DNA from 2 places in the Streptomyces sp. NPDC019443 genome. Region 2 is predicted to be linked to the other one. Evidence: predicted binding sites of a transcription regulator. Region 2 holds the regulator's gene; the other holds the start of a gene.
The links. Region 2 encodes HspR, which represses chaperone genes until heat shock. Its sites were predicted from a motif close to TTGAGNNNNNNNNNCTCAA; they were not measured.

Region 1: lon (endopeptidase La) is a predicted target of HspR. The motif match lies at 5,630-5,648, and genes of this name have one in related genera.

The regions. Positions count from the first base shown of each region.
Region 1 covers NZ_JBIRYJ010000002.1:400,794-408,182, forward strand. Annotated here, with positions in the region: gene ACH492_RS08050 (multifunctional oxoglutarate decarboxylase/oxoglutarate dehydrogenase thiamine pyrophosphate-binding subunit/dihydrolipoyllysine-residue succinyltransferase subunit) at 1-1,504, opposite strand, end outside; gene ACH492_RS08055 (ATP-binding protein) at 1,805-2,926, opposite strand; gene ACH492_RS08060 (response regulator transcription factor) at 2,923-3,660, opposite strand; gene ACH492_RS08065 (spermidine synthase) at 3,752-4,435, opposite strand; gene ACH492_RS08070 (rhomboid-like protein) at 4,854-5,534, shown strand; gene lon (endopeptidase La) at 5,671-7,389, shown strand, end outside.
Region 2 covers NZ_JBIRYJ010000011.1:14,033-21,421, forward strand. Annotated here, with positions in the region: gene ACH492_RS28510 (heterodisulfide reductase-related iron-sulfur binding cluster) at 1-927, opposite strand, end outside; gene ACH492_RS28515 (sugar transferase) at 1,054-1,587, opposite strand; gene dnaK (molecular chaperone DnaK) at 1,855-3,711, shown strand; gene grpE (nucleotide exchange factor GrpE) at 3,708-4,358, shown strand; gene dnaJ (molecular chaperone DnaJ) at 4,389-5,573, shown strand; gene ACH492_RS28535 (heat shock protein transcriptional repressor HspR) at 5,575-6,027, shown strand; gene ACH492_RS28540 (helix-turn-helix transcriptional regulator) at 6,220-7,203, opposite strand.

The DNA of each region.
Region 1 (7,389 bases), on a different contig from region 2:
ACTTGCCGGAGAAGCCGCCGACGGCGAACTCGCGCTCCAGGTCCCACAGCGTGAGGCCGTGCTCGGTGATGTCCAGGTCGGGGTGCTTGCGCTGGCGGTACTCCAGCGGGTCGGTGTCGGCCATGACATGGCCGCGGACCCGGTAGGAGTGGATCAGCTCGAAGACACGCGCCGCCTTGGTGACGTCGTCGTCGTGCGAGGCGTCGATGTCCTTGAGCCAGCGGACCGGCTCGTACGGAATGCGCAGCGCCTCGAAGATGTCGTCGTAGAAGCCGTTGTCGCCGAGGAGAAGGTTGGCGACGATCCGCAGGAACTCGCCGGAGGCGGCGCCCTGGATGACCCGGTGGTCGTACGTGCTGGTGAGGGTCATCACCTTGGCGACGCCCAGCTTGTTCAGGGTGTCCTGGGAGGTGCCCTGGAACTCCGCCGGGTAGTCCATGGAGCCGACGCCCATGATGACCGACTGTCCGGGCATCAGACGCGGCACGGAGTGGACCGTGCCGAGGCCGCCGGGGTTGGTCAGCGAGACGGTGACGCCGGTGAAGTCGTCCATCGTCAGCTTGTTGTTGCGCGCGCGCCGGACGATGTCCTCGTAGGCCTGCCAGAACTCGAAGAAGTTCATGGTCTCGGCCTTCTTGATGCCGGCGACGACCAGCTGGCGGTCGCCGTTCGGCTTCACCAGGTCGATGGCCAGACCGAAGTTGATGTGCTCCGGCCTCACGAGGGCCGGCTTGCCGTCCTTCTCCGTGTACGACCAGTTCATCGACGGCATGGCCTTGATGGCCTGCACCATCGCGTACCCGATGAGGTGCGTGAAGGAGACCTTCCCGCCGCGGGCGCGCTTGAGGTGGTTGTTGATGACGATGCGGTTGTCGAAGAGCAGCTTCACCGGGACGGCGCGCACGGACGTGGCCGTGGGCACCTCCAGCGAGGCGTTCATGTTCTTCGCGACCGCGGCGGCGGGGCCGCGCAGCGGGACGAGCTGGGGGCCCTCGGACGGGGCCGGTTCAGCTGCCTTGCCGGCGGCAGCCGCCGGCTTGGAGGTGACGGTGCCTGCGGCACCGGCGCTCGCGGCGGGCTTCGCCGGTGCGGCGGGGGCCGCGGCGGCCGGAGCGGCCTGCTGGGGCGCCGCGGGTGCGACTGCCGCGGGTGCGACTGGGGTGGCCGTACCGGCCGGCGTGCCCGCAGACGCTGCGGGAGCGCTCGGGGCGACGGCAGCCGGGGCCGCGGCGGTGGCACCCGCAGCCCCCGCGGCTGCGGCGCCGGCCTGCGAGGCGGGGGCTTCGCCCACCGGCTTCGCCCCTGCGGCGGCACCCGCGCCGCCCGGCTTGTAGTCGGCGAAGAAGTCCCACCAGGCACGGTCGACCGAACTGGGGTCCTGGAGGTACTGCTGGTAGATCTCGTCGACGAGCCACTCATTGGGACCGAACGCGGCGGCAGGGTTCTTGCCCTGCCGGCCTTGGTCGGCCGAGATGCTCGAGTTACTGGGGGACTGAGACGACACGGCGGCAACCGCCCTCTTCCGCTTCACAAGGTGATGGACAGCGGAAATAAAGGCTACGCCTCCCTGGCCGGGAGGTGCAGGCGGGGCGGGTCATCGTCGCGCAAGTCACACCTGAAGGCGGGTTTCGGGGCTGGGAATGGCGGGAAACAAGCGTGGTTCCGCTTCCCCGGGGGCAAGCTCGGGTACGCCACACCGCGGCCGCAGCCCGGTCGGCTCGTACCCTCGACGGCGTACGGCCTTGTTCCGGCCACGTCCTCACTACGCACACGCAGAACGCGCGCTTCCGGTTCGAACCTTACGTCAACCGCGTGCCGAAGGGATCCCCGGAAGGGTGACCTGGATCCGGCATCCCCGGGACGATTCGGCCACCCCGATGCGCCCGCCGTGCAGATCGACCGCCCAGCGCGCGATCGCCAGGCCCAGGCCCGTGCCGCCGTCGCTGCCCTTGCCGTGCGGGGACGGGACGCTGCCCCGGTTGAAGCGCTCGAAGACCCGGTGCCGCTCCGGCTCCGGGATGCCCGGGCCTTCGTCGAGGACTTCCAGGTCGAGGGACTCCGGCTGCGGGCCGCGGCGGGCGCGTACCGTCACGCGGCCGTGCGGCGGCGAGTGCTTGACCGCGTTGTCGATCAGATTGGCGACCACCTGGTGCAGCCGCTCCGCGTCCGCGTGCGCGGTCAGCTCCGGCGGCGACACATCCAGGTGCAGATGCACGTCGGTACGGGTGTGGTTGCCCGACCCGGAGGTCAGACCGCGCTGGATCGCGGCCAGATTGGCCTCCTTCAGCACCCCGGAGAGGTACGGCCACACCTCGAATCGGCGGGCCTTGAGCGGTACGACGCCGTTGTCGAGCCGGGACAGGTCGAGCAGCGTCTCGACCAGGCGGCCCAGGCGCTCCGTCTGCTTGAGCGCCGTGCGCATCGTCTCCGGGTCGGCGGCGGAGACCCCGTCGACGACGTTCTCCAGCACGGCGCGCAGCGCGGCGATCGGGGTGCGCAGCTCGTGCGAGACATTGGCGACCAGCTCCTTGCGGTGCTGGTCCACGGCTTCCAGATCGTCGGCCATGCGGTTGATGGTGGAGGCGAGGTCGCCGAGCTCGTCACGGCGGTCGGCGCCGCGCACCCGGCGGGTGTAGTCGCCGTGCGATATGCCTTTGGCCACGGTGTTCATCTCGTCCAGCGGCGCGGTCAGTCCGTGCGCCACGAACTGGGTGATCAGCAAGGTCGCGATCACCGAGAAGACGGTGATGAAGCGGACCTCGGTCTGGGTGCGCAGGGCGACCAGCAGCAGGCCCGTGGTGATGAAGACCGAGACGACGACCAGCGTCCCGAGCTTGGTCTTGATCGAGATCGCGATGGAGGCGGACCGCGGCCGGCTCCGCCGGCCGCCGCGGCCGGGCGGCCGGTCCCAGCGCCGCCGTCTCATGGAGCCGGCGTCTCCAGCGCGTAGCCGACGCCGTGGACGGTACGGATGCGCTCGGCGCCGATCTTCCGGCGCAGGGCCTTGATGTGGCTGTCGACGGTGCGGGTGCCGGACGCGTCGGCCCAGTCCCACACCTCCGCGAGCAGTTGCTCACGGGACAGGACGGCGCGCGGCGTGTTCGCCAGGCAGACCAGCAGGTCGAACTCGGTCGGCGTGAGATGTACGTCCTCGCCGCGCACCCGGACCCGGCGCTGGGCGTGGTCGATCTCCAGCTCGCCCAGGCGCAGGATCCCGCTGCGGGGAGTGACCGCGGCGAGGGCTGCCCGCTCCACGCGGCGCAGCAGCACATGCACCCGGGCCGCGAGCTCGCGCATCGAGAACGGCTTGGTCATGTAGTCGTCGGCGCCCACGCCGAGACCGACGAGCATGTCGGTCTCGTCGTCGCGCGCCGTGAGCATCAGCACCGGAACCGGGCGCTGCGCCTGGACGCGGCGGCAGACCTCCAGGCCGTCGAACCCCGGAAGCATCACATCGAGCACCATCAGATCGGGCTGCCAGGCCTCGGCGGCGTCGACGGCGGCCGGGCCGTCCAATGCCGTCTGGACCAGGAAGCCTTCCGCCCGCAGGCGGGCGGCGATGGCGTCGACGATCGTCGAGTCGTCCTCGACGACCAGCACCCGGCGCTGGGCGCCGGGTGTGGCCGCGACGCCGTTGTGCGTGGTGTGTGTCTGCTCCATCGCCCCGCCCCTGTACGCGTTCTCGCGAGCTGCATGCCGGTGTAGATCTCGTGTGTAGGTCAGCAGCGTAAAGGCAGTGAAGGTGTCCCGGCTACGCAGGGCGAACAGCGAGGTGGACCACGTCGGGTACGCCTCGGGCAACACGGATCTCTTCGGTGGTTACCCCGGTGAATCCGGCATTCCGCAACGCATCCTCAAAAGCCGGGGAGGGCTGCGCGGACCACACCGCGAGGATGCCGCCGGGCTCCAACCGGCCCTGGCAGGCGGCGAGTCCGGCCGGCGAGTAGAGGTTTTCGTTGTCGTCGGTGACGGTCCAGTCGGGTCCGTTGTCGATGTCCAGACAGAGAGCGTCGTAGCGGTCCGTGGTCGTTCGCAGGTACGCGACGAGGTCCGTGCGAAGGATCACGCTGCGGGGGTCGGCGAGCGCGTCGCCGGAGATCTGTCCGAGGGGACCGGTGCGATGCCAGTCGATGATCGCCTGCTCGCGCTCGACGACGGCGATGTGCCGCCAGCGGGGGTTGGCGGCGGCACGGGCGAGGGAGAAACCGACGCCGAGTCCGCCGATGAGGAGGGTGGGGTCGCTCTTTCCGGCGGCGGCGAGGGCTTCGTAGGCGGCGTCGACGAGCAGCCGCTCGGAGCGGCCGTCGGAAGTGTCCATCAGGAAGCACCCATTGGCGATGATCTCGTGATGCGCACCGCGCTGCCGGAGCACGACCTCCCCGTGGGGCCCCTCTCGCCGGTCGAGGATGACGGGTCCGTCGGCTTGGAGCGGCATGGCGGGTGACCTCCGGGTGACGGGTGCGGGGCGGACGCGTTGTCGGTGGTCATGGTGGCGGGGTGGGGCGAGCGGGACAAATGGTTTCGGCCAAGCGCGGCCCGGGTCTGCCGGGCCAGGGTCGGTCCGACGTGCTCGCGACGCCTGGAAACCTGTGAAGGTTGCCCCGTGTGGCGCACGTCATAGACGGGTGTGATGGTGATCGCGTTGGGTGGGGGCTTGTTCGGGGGCTTGACGAAAGGGGCCTCACGCGGTGCATCGGCCGACGACACGCGACCCGGCCACGGGCCAGGAACTGCTGAACGCCGTCCCGACTCAGCGGACATCAGCCGCGCCGGTTGTCACGGCTCCCGTGCAGGCCCCCGTCACGCCGGCAGCTGTCGCACCAGTAGTCGCACCGGCGGTGACGCCCGCCCCGATGCCCACCGCGACGCCCGCTCCGCCCGTGGGTCTCCCGGCCTGGCGGCGCGTGCTCCAGCTGCTGCCCACGCCCACCGGGACACCGTTCACCTTCTGCTATGTCCTCGTCCTGCTCACCACCTCGCTCTTCACGCAGTACGGAGACCCCGCGACCGTCTCCTCTCTGCTCCGCGGTTCCAGCACTGATGTCGCCCATTTGGCGGACAGCCCCCTGCTCGTTCTCGGCGCCAGCGCGCTGTGGGTCGCGGGCGACCTGCTGGGCCCGTACGCCATCGCCTTCTTCTTCACACTCACCGCGCTGGAACGCCGCATCGGAGGCTGGCGCACCGCCGGCGTCTTCCTGGCCGGCCACGTCGCGGCGACGCTGGCCACCGAGATCCCGGTCGGGGTCTCGGTGGTGGCCGGACATCTGCCCGCCACTTCGCTGCACCGTCTCGACTACGGCATCAGCTTCGGCCTGATGGCGAGCATCGGCGCCCTTGCCGGGCTGCTCAGCCCGGTGCTGCGCGCGACGCTGCTCGGCTTCGTCTCCCTGATGCTCCTCCAGGACCTGCTCGCCTTCGAGGACCCGCTCACCAACTGGGGCCATCCGCTTGCCCTGCTGGCCGGCATCGCCTGCTGGCCCGCGGTGCGCCGCTGGGCGCGGTGGCGGAACGGTTTCGCGCTCCGCGACCGGTAAGCATCAGCTCCCGCCCCTGCGCGCCCCTTGACCAGGCACGAGAGTCGATCGCTGACAGCGAACACCCCCTGGGAACATCTCCGCAGCGCTGTGCATTGAGTCCATACAGCTCAACTTCACTGCCTAAGGGGAGATAATGGCTTCGACGTCCACACCGCTCACCCTGCCCGTGCTGCCGCTCGACGACGAGGTCGTGCTGCCCGGAATGGTGGTGCCGCTCGACCTGTCCGACACCGACGTACGAGCCGCGGTGGAGGCCGCCCAGGCTGCCGCGCGTTCCAGTGGTGCCAGCAAGCCGACGGTGCTGCTTGTTCCGCGCGTCGACGGGACCTACGCCGCGACCGGCGTGCTCGGAACCGTGGAGCAGGTCGGCCGGCTCTCCGACGGAGACCCCGGCGCCCTCATCCGCGGCCGGGGCCGGGTGAGGATCGGCGCGGGGACCACGGGCCCCGGCGCCGCGCTCTGGGTCGAGGGGGCGCGCGTCGAGGAGATCGTGCCCGACCCTTCCCCTGGGCCCCAGGGGGCCCGGGGAGGCTCCATGCCCGGCTCGGTCACCGAGCTGGTCAAGGAGTACAAGGCGCTCGCCACCGACTGGCTGAAGAAGCGCGGCGCATGGCAGGTCGTGGACCGTGTCCAGCAGATCGACGACATCTCGCAACTGGCCGACAACTCCGGCTACTCGCCGTTCCTGTCCACCGCCCAGAAGATCGAGCTGCTCGAGACCGCCGACCCGGTGGCCCGCCTCAAGCTCGCCACCGAGCAGCTGCGTGAGCACCTCGCCGAGCAGGACGTCGCCGAGTCCATCGCCAAGGACGTCCAGGAGGGCGTCGACAAGCAGCAGCGCGAGTTCCTGCTGCGCCGTCAGCTCGAAGCCGTACGCAAGGAGCTGCGCGAGCTCAACGGCGAGGACGGCGAAGACGAGTCCGACGACTACCGGGCCCGCGTCGAGGCCGCCGACCTCCCCGAGAAGGTGCGCGAGGCCGCGCTCAAGGAGGTCGAGAAGCTGGAGCGGTCGAGCGACCAGAGCCCTGAGGGCTCCTGGATCCGCACGTGGCTCGACACCGTCCTCGAGCTGCCGTGGAACGAACGGACAGAGGACGAGTACGACATCCAGGGCGCCAAGGCGATCCTGGACGCCGAGCACTCCGGCCTGCAGGACGTGAAGGAACGGATCACCGAATACCTGGCGGTGCGCAAGCGGCGCGCCGACCGAGGGCTCGGCGTCGTCGGCGGACGGCGCGGTGGCGCGGTCCTGGCGCTCGTCGGCCCGCCCGGCGTCGGCAAGACCTCGCTCGGTGAGTCCGTCGCGCACGCGATGGGACGGAAGTTCGTCCGGGTCGCGCTCGGCGGCGTACGGGACGAGGCGGAGATCCGCGGACACCGGCGTACGTACGTGGGTGCTCTCCCCGGCCGGATCGTGCGGGCGATCAAGGAGGCCGGTTCGATGAACCCGGTCGTCCTGCTCGATGAGATCGACAAGGTCGGCTCGGACTTCCGGGGCGACCCTGCGGCCGCGCTGCTCGAAGTCCTGGACCCGGCGCAGAACCACACCTTCCGCGACCACTACCTGGAGGTCGAACTCGACCTGTCCGACGTGGTGTTCCTCGCCACGGCGAACGTCCTGGAGGCCATCCCGGAGGCCCTGCTCGACCGGATGGAGCTGGTCAGGCTCGACGGCTACACCGAGGACGAGAAGGTCGTCATCGCCCGGGACCACCTGCTGCCGCGCCAGCTGGAGCGGGCGGGTCTTGAGCCCGGCGAGGTCGTCCTGGAGGACTCGGCGCTGCGCAAGCTCGCGGGTGAGTACACCCGGGAGGCGGGCGTCCGTAACCTGGAGCGTTCGGTGGCCCGGCTG
Region 2 (7,389 bases):
CTGGCAGCGGCCGCACTCCGTACACGTGGAGAAGTCGAGGATGCCCTTCCAGGAGAACTGCTCGACCTGGGAGACGCCGAAGACGTCGTCCTCGCCCGGGTCCTCGAAGTCGATCTCCTTGCCGCCGCTCGTCATCGGCTGGAGCGCACCCAGCGCCGTCGAGCCGTCCGCGTTCCGCTTGAACCAGATGTTCGGGAAGCCGAGGAAGCGGTGCCAGGCGACACCCATGTTGGTGTTGAGCGAGACCGTGATCATCCAGATCAGCGAGGTGCCGATCTTGATCATCGCGGTGAAGTAGATCAGCGTCTGGAGCGTGGAGACGCTCAGGCCGTCGAAGGTCAGCACCAGGGGGTACGAGACGAAGTACGCCGGCTCGTAGTGCTCCACGTGGTGGATCGCGCCCTCGAGCCCGCGCAGGGCGAGGATCGCGAGTCCGATGGTGAGGATGACGTACTCGACGAAGTACGCCTGCCAGGCCTTGGAGCCCGCGAAGCGCGACTTGCGGCCGGCCCGCGACGGCAGGTTCAGCAGCCGGATCGCCATCAGGATGACGATGCCGACGACGGTCATCAGACCGATGAACTCGATGTACATCTCGAACGGCAGGAAGCCGCCGATGATGGGCAGCGTCCAGTCGGCCTGGAAGAGCTGGCCGTATGCCTGCGCCAGGGTGGGCGGCAGGGTGAGGAAGCCGATCGCGACGAACCAGTGGGCGAAGCCCACGATCCCCCACCGGTTCATCCGGGTGTGGCCGAGGAACTCCTTGACCAGGGTGATCGTGCGCTGCTTCGGGTTGTCGGTACGGCTACCCGCAGGCACGGGCTGGCCGAGCCTGACGAACCGGTAGATCTGCGCGACTGCTCGGGCGATGAGCGCAACGCCGACCACGGTCAGGACCAGCGACACGATGATCGCGGCGAGTTGCATTGGGGGCTCCTCGGGCCTGCGAGGTGGGGAATCCAGCACTACTAAGCGGTAACTTATTCAGTTCGATGCTGAGGGTACCCACTTATTCCGCCGCACTGTAGCCGGGCAGCCGGTGATCTGTGTCGCTCAGGCAACCCTGACCGGGCGGGCCGCGCGGCGTCCGGCGAGGGCGGTCGGCAGGGTGCGGGCCAGGATCAGCATGTCCAGTCCCAGCCAGTGTTGCTCCACATAGTGCAGATCGAGCACTGCCATCTCCTCCCAGGGGAGTTCCGAGCGGCCGCTGATCTGCCACAGCCCGGTGATTCCGGGGCGTACGCCGAGCCGTGCCCGGTCCGCGTGGTCGGAGTCGTCCGGGCCCGTCGGCCGCGGGCCGACCAAGGACATCTCGCCGCGCACCACATTGATCAGCTGCGGGAGGGCGTCCAGGAAATAGCGGCGCAGCAGTGGTCCGACGGGAGTGGGGCCAAGATCGCCCGACCGCTTCGTACGGAACGTCAGCATCGCAAACGAACGGCCGCCCAGGCCGGTGCGGTCCTGCCGGGTCAGGATGCCGCCGGGGGAGGTCGCCGCGACGGCGGCGGCGACAGCGAGCAGCAGGGGGGACAGGAGAAGCAGCAGAATCAGACAGCCCGCCAGGTCGACGGCTCGCTTCGCAGGCATGGATCCAGGCCCTTCATCACGATCTTCATCACGATCTTCACGATCTTCGTCACGATTGGTGTCTCTTGACCGTTTTTTGCGGCTATGACTCTCGCAGATGAAGGCCGGTTGAGCCGAAGCGCCACGCGTGTGCCACGGTGGCCGCGCAAGCTGCACGTAAGCGCCGGATAAAAGTTGAGTGGGGTCGACTCATGTCTGTTGACTCGTTGGAGCGGGTCATGCATCCTTGAGCCAGATCCACTCAAGTAGTCAGCTGGAGGAATTGAAATGGCACGTGCGGTCGGCATCGACCTGGGCACGACTAACTCCGTCGTCAGCGTTCTGGAGGGCGGCGAGCCCACCGTCATCACCAACGCCGAGGGTGCCAGGACCACGCCGTCCGTCGTCGCCTTCGCGAAGAACGGTGAGGTGCTGGTCGGCGAGGTTGCGAAGCGTCAGGCAGTCACGAACGTCGACAGGACCATCCGGTCGGTCAAGCGCCACATGGGCACCGACTGGAAGATCGAGCTCGACGGGAAGACCTTCAACCCGCAGCAGATGAGCGCCTTCATCCTGCAGAAGCTGAAGCGCGACGCGGAGTCCTACCTCGGCGAGAAGGTCACCGACGCGGTGATCACTGTCCCGGCGTACTTCAACGACTCCGAGCGCCAGGCCACCAAGGAGGCCGGCGAGATCGCGGGTCTGAACGTCCTGCGTATCGTCAACGAGCCGACCGCGGCCGCCCTGGCCTACGGCCTGGACAAGGACGACCAGACCATTCTGGTCTTCGACCTCGGCGGCGGCACCTTCGACGTCTCGCTGCTGGAGATCGGCGACGGCGTCGTCGAGGTGAAGGCCACCAACGGTGACAACCACCTCGGTGGTGACGACTGGGACCAGCGCGTCGTCGACTACCTGGTGAAGCAGTTCGCCAACGGGCACGGGGTCGACCTGTCCAAGGACAAGATGGCTCTGCAGCGTCTGCGCGAGGCCGCGGAGAAGGCGAAGATCGAGCTGTCGTCCTCGACCGAGACGACGATCAACCTCCCGTACATCACGGCCTCCGCCGAGGGCCCGCTGCACCTGGACGAGAAGCTCACGCGCGCCCAGTTCCAGCAGCTCACCACGGACCTGCTCGAGCGCTGCAAGACCCCGTTCCACAACGTCATCAAGGACGCCGGCATCCAGCTGTCCGAGATCGACCACGTGGTGCTGGTCGGCGGCTCGACCCGGATGCCCGCCGTCGCCGAGCTCGTCAAGGAGCTGACCGGCGGTCAGGACGCCAACAAGGGTGTGAACCCCGACGAGGTCGTCGCCATCGGCGCCGCCCTCCAGGCCGGTGTCCTCAAGGGTGAGGTCAAGGACGTCCTGCTCCTCGACGTGACCCCGCTGTCCCTCGGTATCGAGACCAAGGGCGGCATCATGACCAAGCTCATCGAGCGCAACACCACGATCCCGACCAAGCGTTCCGAGATCTTCACGACGGCCGAGGACAACCAGCCGTCCGTGCAGATCCAGGTCTACCAGGGCGAGCGTGAGATCGCGGCGTACAACAAGAAGCTCGGGATGTTCGAGCTGACCGGTCTGCCGCCGGCCCCCCGCGGGGTCCCGCAGATCGAGGTCGCCTTCGACATCGACGCCAACGGCATCATGCACGTGACGGCGAAGGACCTGGGCACGGGCAAGGAGCAGAAGATGACCGTCACCGGCGGCTCCTCGCTGCCGAAGGACGAGGTCGACCGGATGCGCCAGGAGGCCGAGCAGTACGCGGACGAGGACCACCGCCGCCGCGAGGCCGCCGAGACCCGCAACCAGGGCGAGCAGCTCGTCTACCAGACGGAGAAGTTCCTCAAGGACAACGAGGACAAGGTCCCGGGCGAGGTGAAGACCGAGGTCGAGATCGCCGTCGGCGAGCTGAAGGAGAAGCTCAAGGGCGAGGACACGGCCGAGATCCGCACGGCGACCGAGAAGCTCGCCGCGGTCAGCCAGAAGCTCGGCCAGGCCATGTACGCCAACGCCGCGCCCGACGGTGCCGCCGCTGCCGGAGCCGACGCCCCGGCCGGCGAGCAGGCCAAGGCTGAGGACGATGTCGTCGACGCCGAGATCGTCGACGACGAGAGGGACGCGAAGGGTGGTGCCGCGTGACGGAGGAGACCCCGGGTTTCGACGAGAAGCCTGACGTCCCCTCCGGCGCCACCTCTGACGACGCCGCCGAGTCCGCCGAGTCCTCCCAGAAGGAGGGCGCGGCGGCCTCGGCAGGGGACGCAGCAAAGATCGCCGGCCTGACGGCGCAGCTGGACCAGGTCCGTATGGCGCTCAGCGAGCGCACGGCGGACCTCCAGCGGCTCCAGGCCGAGTACCAGAACTACCGCCGTCGTGTGGAGCGCGACCGGATCACGGTCAAGGAGATCGCCACGGCGAATCTGCTGACCGAGCTCCTGCCCGTGCTCGACGACATCGGCCGCGCCCGTGACCACGGGGAGCTGGTGGGCGGGTTCAAGTCGGTCGCCGAGTCCCTCGAGACGGCGGCGGCCAAGATGGGCCTGCAGCAGTTCGGCAAGGAGGGCGAGCCCTTCGACCCGACGATCCACGAAGCCCTGATGCACTCGTACGCACCGGATGTCACCGAGACCACGTGCGTCGCGATCCTGCAGCCTGGGTATCGCATCGGCGAACGGACCATCCGCCCCGCGCGGGTGGCGGTGGCCGAGCCCCAGCCGGGTGCGACCCCGGCGGCAGGCAAGGAAGAGACGGTGAACGACGAGGAGAGCGGTGGCCCGGACGAGGGCTGACGCAATGATCGTCCGAGAGGAGGGACGTCGATGAGTACGAAGGACTTCGTCGAGAAGGACTACTACAAGGTCCTCGGCGTCCCCAAGGACGCCACCGAGGCCGAGATCAAGAAGGCGTACCGGAAGCTCGCCCGCGAGTACCACCCGGACGCCAACAAGGGCGACGTCAAGGCGGAGGAGCGCTTCAAGGAGATCTCCGAGGCCAATGACATCCTCGGCGACCCCAAGCGGCGCAAGGAGTACGACGAGGCACGCGCTCTCTTCGGCAACGGTGGCTTCCGCGCACCCGGGTCCGGCGGTCCCGGTGGCTCCTTCAACTTCGACCTGGGTGACCTCTTCGGGGGCGCCCAGGGCGGCACGCAGGGTGGCGCCGGGGGCTTCGGCGGCGGTATCGGCGATGTATTCGGCGGCCTGTTCAACCGTGGCACCGGCACGGGTACGCGTACCCAGCCGCGCCGCGGCCAGGACATCGAGTCCGAGGTGACGCTCAGTTTCACCGAGGCGGTCGACGGGGCCACGGTCCCGCTGCGGATGTCCAGCTCGGCGGCGTGCAAGGCCTGTTCGGGCACCGGCGACAAAAACGGTACGCCCAGGGTGTGCCCGACCTGTCTCGGCACCGGCCAGGTCTCGCGCGGCGGCAGCGGCTCCTTCTCGCTCACCGACCCGTGCGTAGACTGCAAGGGCCGCGGGCTGATCGCGCAGGACCCCTGCGACGTGTGCAAGGGCAGCGGGCGCGCCCGCTCCTCGCGCACCATGCAGGTCAGGATCCCCGCGGGCGTCTCCGACAGCCAGCGGATCCGGCTGCGCGGCAAGGGAGCCCCGGGCGAACGGGGCGGCCCGGCGGGCGACTTGTACGTCGTCGTGCATGTCGACCCGCATCCGGTCTTCGGCCGCAAGGGCGACAACCTCACGATCACCGTCCCCGTCACCTACGCGGAGGCGGCGCTCGGCGGCGAGGTGAAGGTGCCGACCCTGGGCGGTCCGCCGGTCACGCTGAAGCTGCCCGCCGGGACGCCCAACGGCCGTACGATGCGGGCCCGCGGCAAGGGCGCACTCCGCAAGGACGGCACCCGCGGGGACCTGCTGGTCACCGTCGAGGTCGCCGTGCCCAAGGACCTCGGCGACAAGGCGAAGGAAGCGCTGGAGGCCTACCGCGAAGCCACCGCGGACGAGGACCCGCGGGCCGAGCTGTTCCAGGCCGCGAAGGGAGCATGAGATGGACGGCCGGACCGGACGCAGCCGCAATCCCTACGAGCTGACCGAAGAGTCGCCGGTGTACGTCATCTCGGTGGCGGCCCAGCTCTCGGGCCTGCATCCGCAGACTCTTCGGCAGTACGACCGGCTCGGTCTGGTCTCCCCGGACCGCACCGCGGGCCGGGGCCGGCGCTACTCCGCCCGCGACATCGAACTGCTGCGCACCGTCCAGCAGTTGTCGCAGGACGAGGGCATCAACCTGGCCGGAATCAAGCGCATCATCGAACTGGAGAACCAGGTCGCGGCGCTCCAGCAGCGGGTCGCAGAGCTGTCGACGGCCGTCGAGGGCGCGGCGGCGGCGATGCAGCAGCGCGAAGCCCAGGTGCACGCCTCGTACCGGCGCGATCTCGTGCCGTACCAGGATGTGCAGCAGGCGAGCGCGCTGGTGGTCTGGCGGCCCAAGCGGTCTGAGTAGGGCAGGAGTTGTACGGCCGAAGGGGCCGGAGAGCGCGTCGCTCTCCGGCCCCTTCCGTATGCGCCAGATGATCAATTTCGGGATGAAATGAAACGGAGCTCCGGCCCAGGAGGCCGACCGCGAGATCAGGACGACCTTCTGCGTACCGTCGAAGCCCGCCCCGGCGTGCGGCGGACGCCGGGGCCGTCGCGGTCAGTCCTCGTGTTCCAGAATCCCCGACTGTGCGATGAGATAGCCGAGTTGGGTCCGGCTGCCACTGCCCAGTGCGGAGCCCAGCTTGGCGATGTGCGCACGGCAGGTACGGACGTTCATACCGAGGCGCCGGGCGATGGCCTCGTCGACATGCCCCTCGACGAGGAGCTTGGCGATCGAGCGCTGGACGCCTGTGATGCCGTCCAACTGGGGCCCGTAGGAGATCTGTTCCTCCCACGGGATGCCGTGCAGCCAGAACTGCTCGAAGACGCCGACGAGATACTCGACGATGCCCTTGTGTCGCAGTTCCAGGGCGGACAGACGGTCGCTGCTCGCGGGTATGAAGGCCACTTTCCGGTCGACGATGATCAGCCGGTCGATGATCTCCTCCAGCGTGCGCACCTCCACGCCGGACGGGCCGACCTGTTCCATGTAGGACAGCGTGGTGGGGTGGTGGCGGGCCGTGTGCTGGTAGAGCGTGCGCATCCGTACGCCGCGGTCGATCAGCGGCTCCACGCGGCGCAGCGCCTTCTCCAGGATGTGCGGCTGTCGCCCGCTGCCGGGCTGGACAGTGAGAAGCTCCTCGGTGCAGTCTGCGGTGACTTGGTCGAGGGTTGTGTTGATGCGGTTGAGGCCCTCGAGGACGGTTATCCCTTGTGGGACCGTGGAGTTCTGAGCGGTGAACGCCATGAATGGCTCAAGAGCATCGGTCAGAGCGACAGTTCGTCGTCGGCGCTCTTGGATCTCCCGCTCGATGGGGTGTATCAGCTGTGTCAGCGCAGTGGTCGGCGGGACCGGGCGGAGCCACTGGGCGTCGTCGGGATCCGGGTGCAGCAGGGCCAGGTCGAAGAGACAGGGCGTGAGTTCCGCTTCTGACCGGGCTATTCGCCCGGTACGCAGCGCGGTGATGTAAAGACCCTTCCCCGCCTCGCACAGCTCGCCGTCTGCGTGAGGGTGTCCGGATTCGCCCTCATTAGCTGGCATATGTACCCCCTCAGGCTCCTGCATTACAGGAACATGATGCCTGCCGTCGCTGGTGCAAGCGTTCGGAGTGAGACATCGTCTTATGCGCGGGGGAGGAGGAATGATCAAAAGAGGTGGAGATCACCCATGTCTAGGACGCTTCGTGCTCTTTGTGCTCTTGCCATAGCGGCGGCCGCGCTCGGTGCG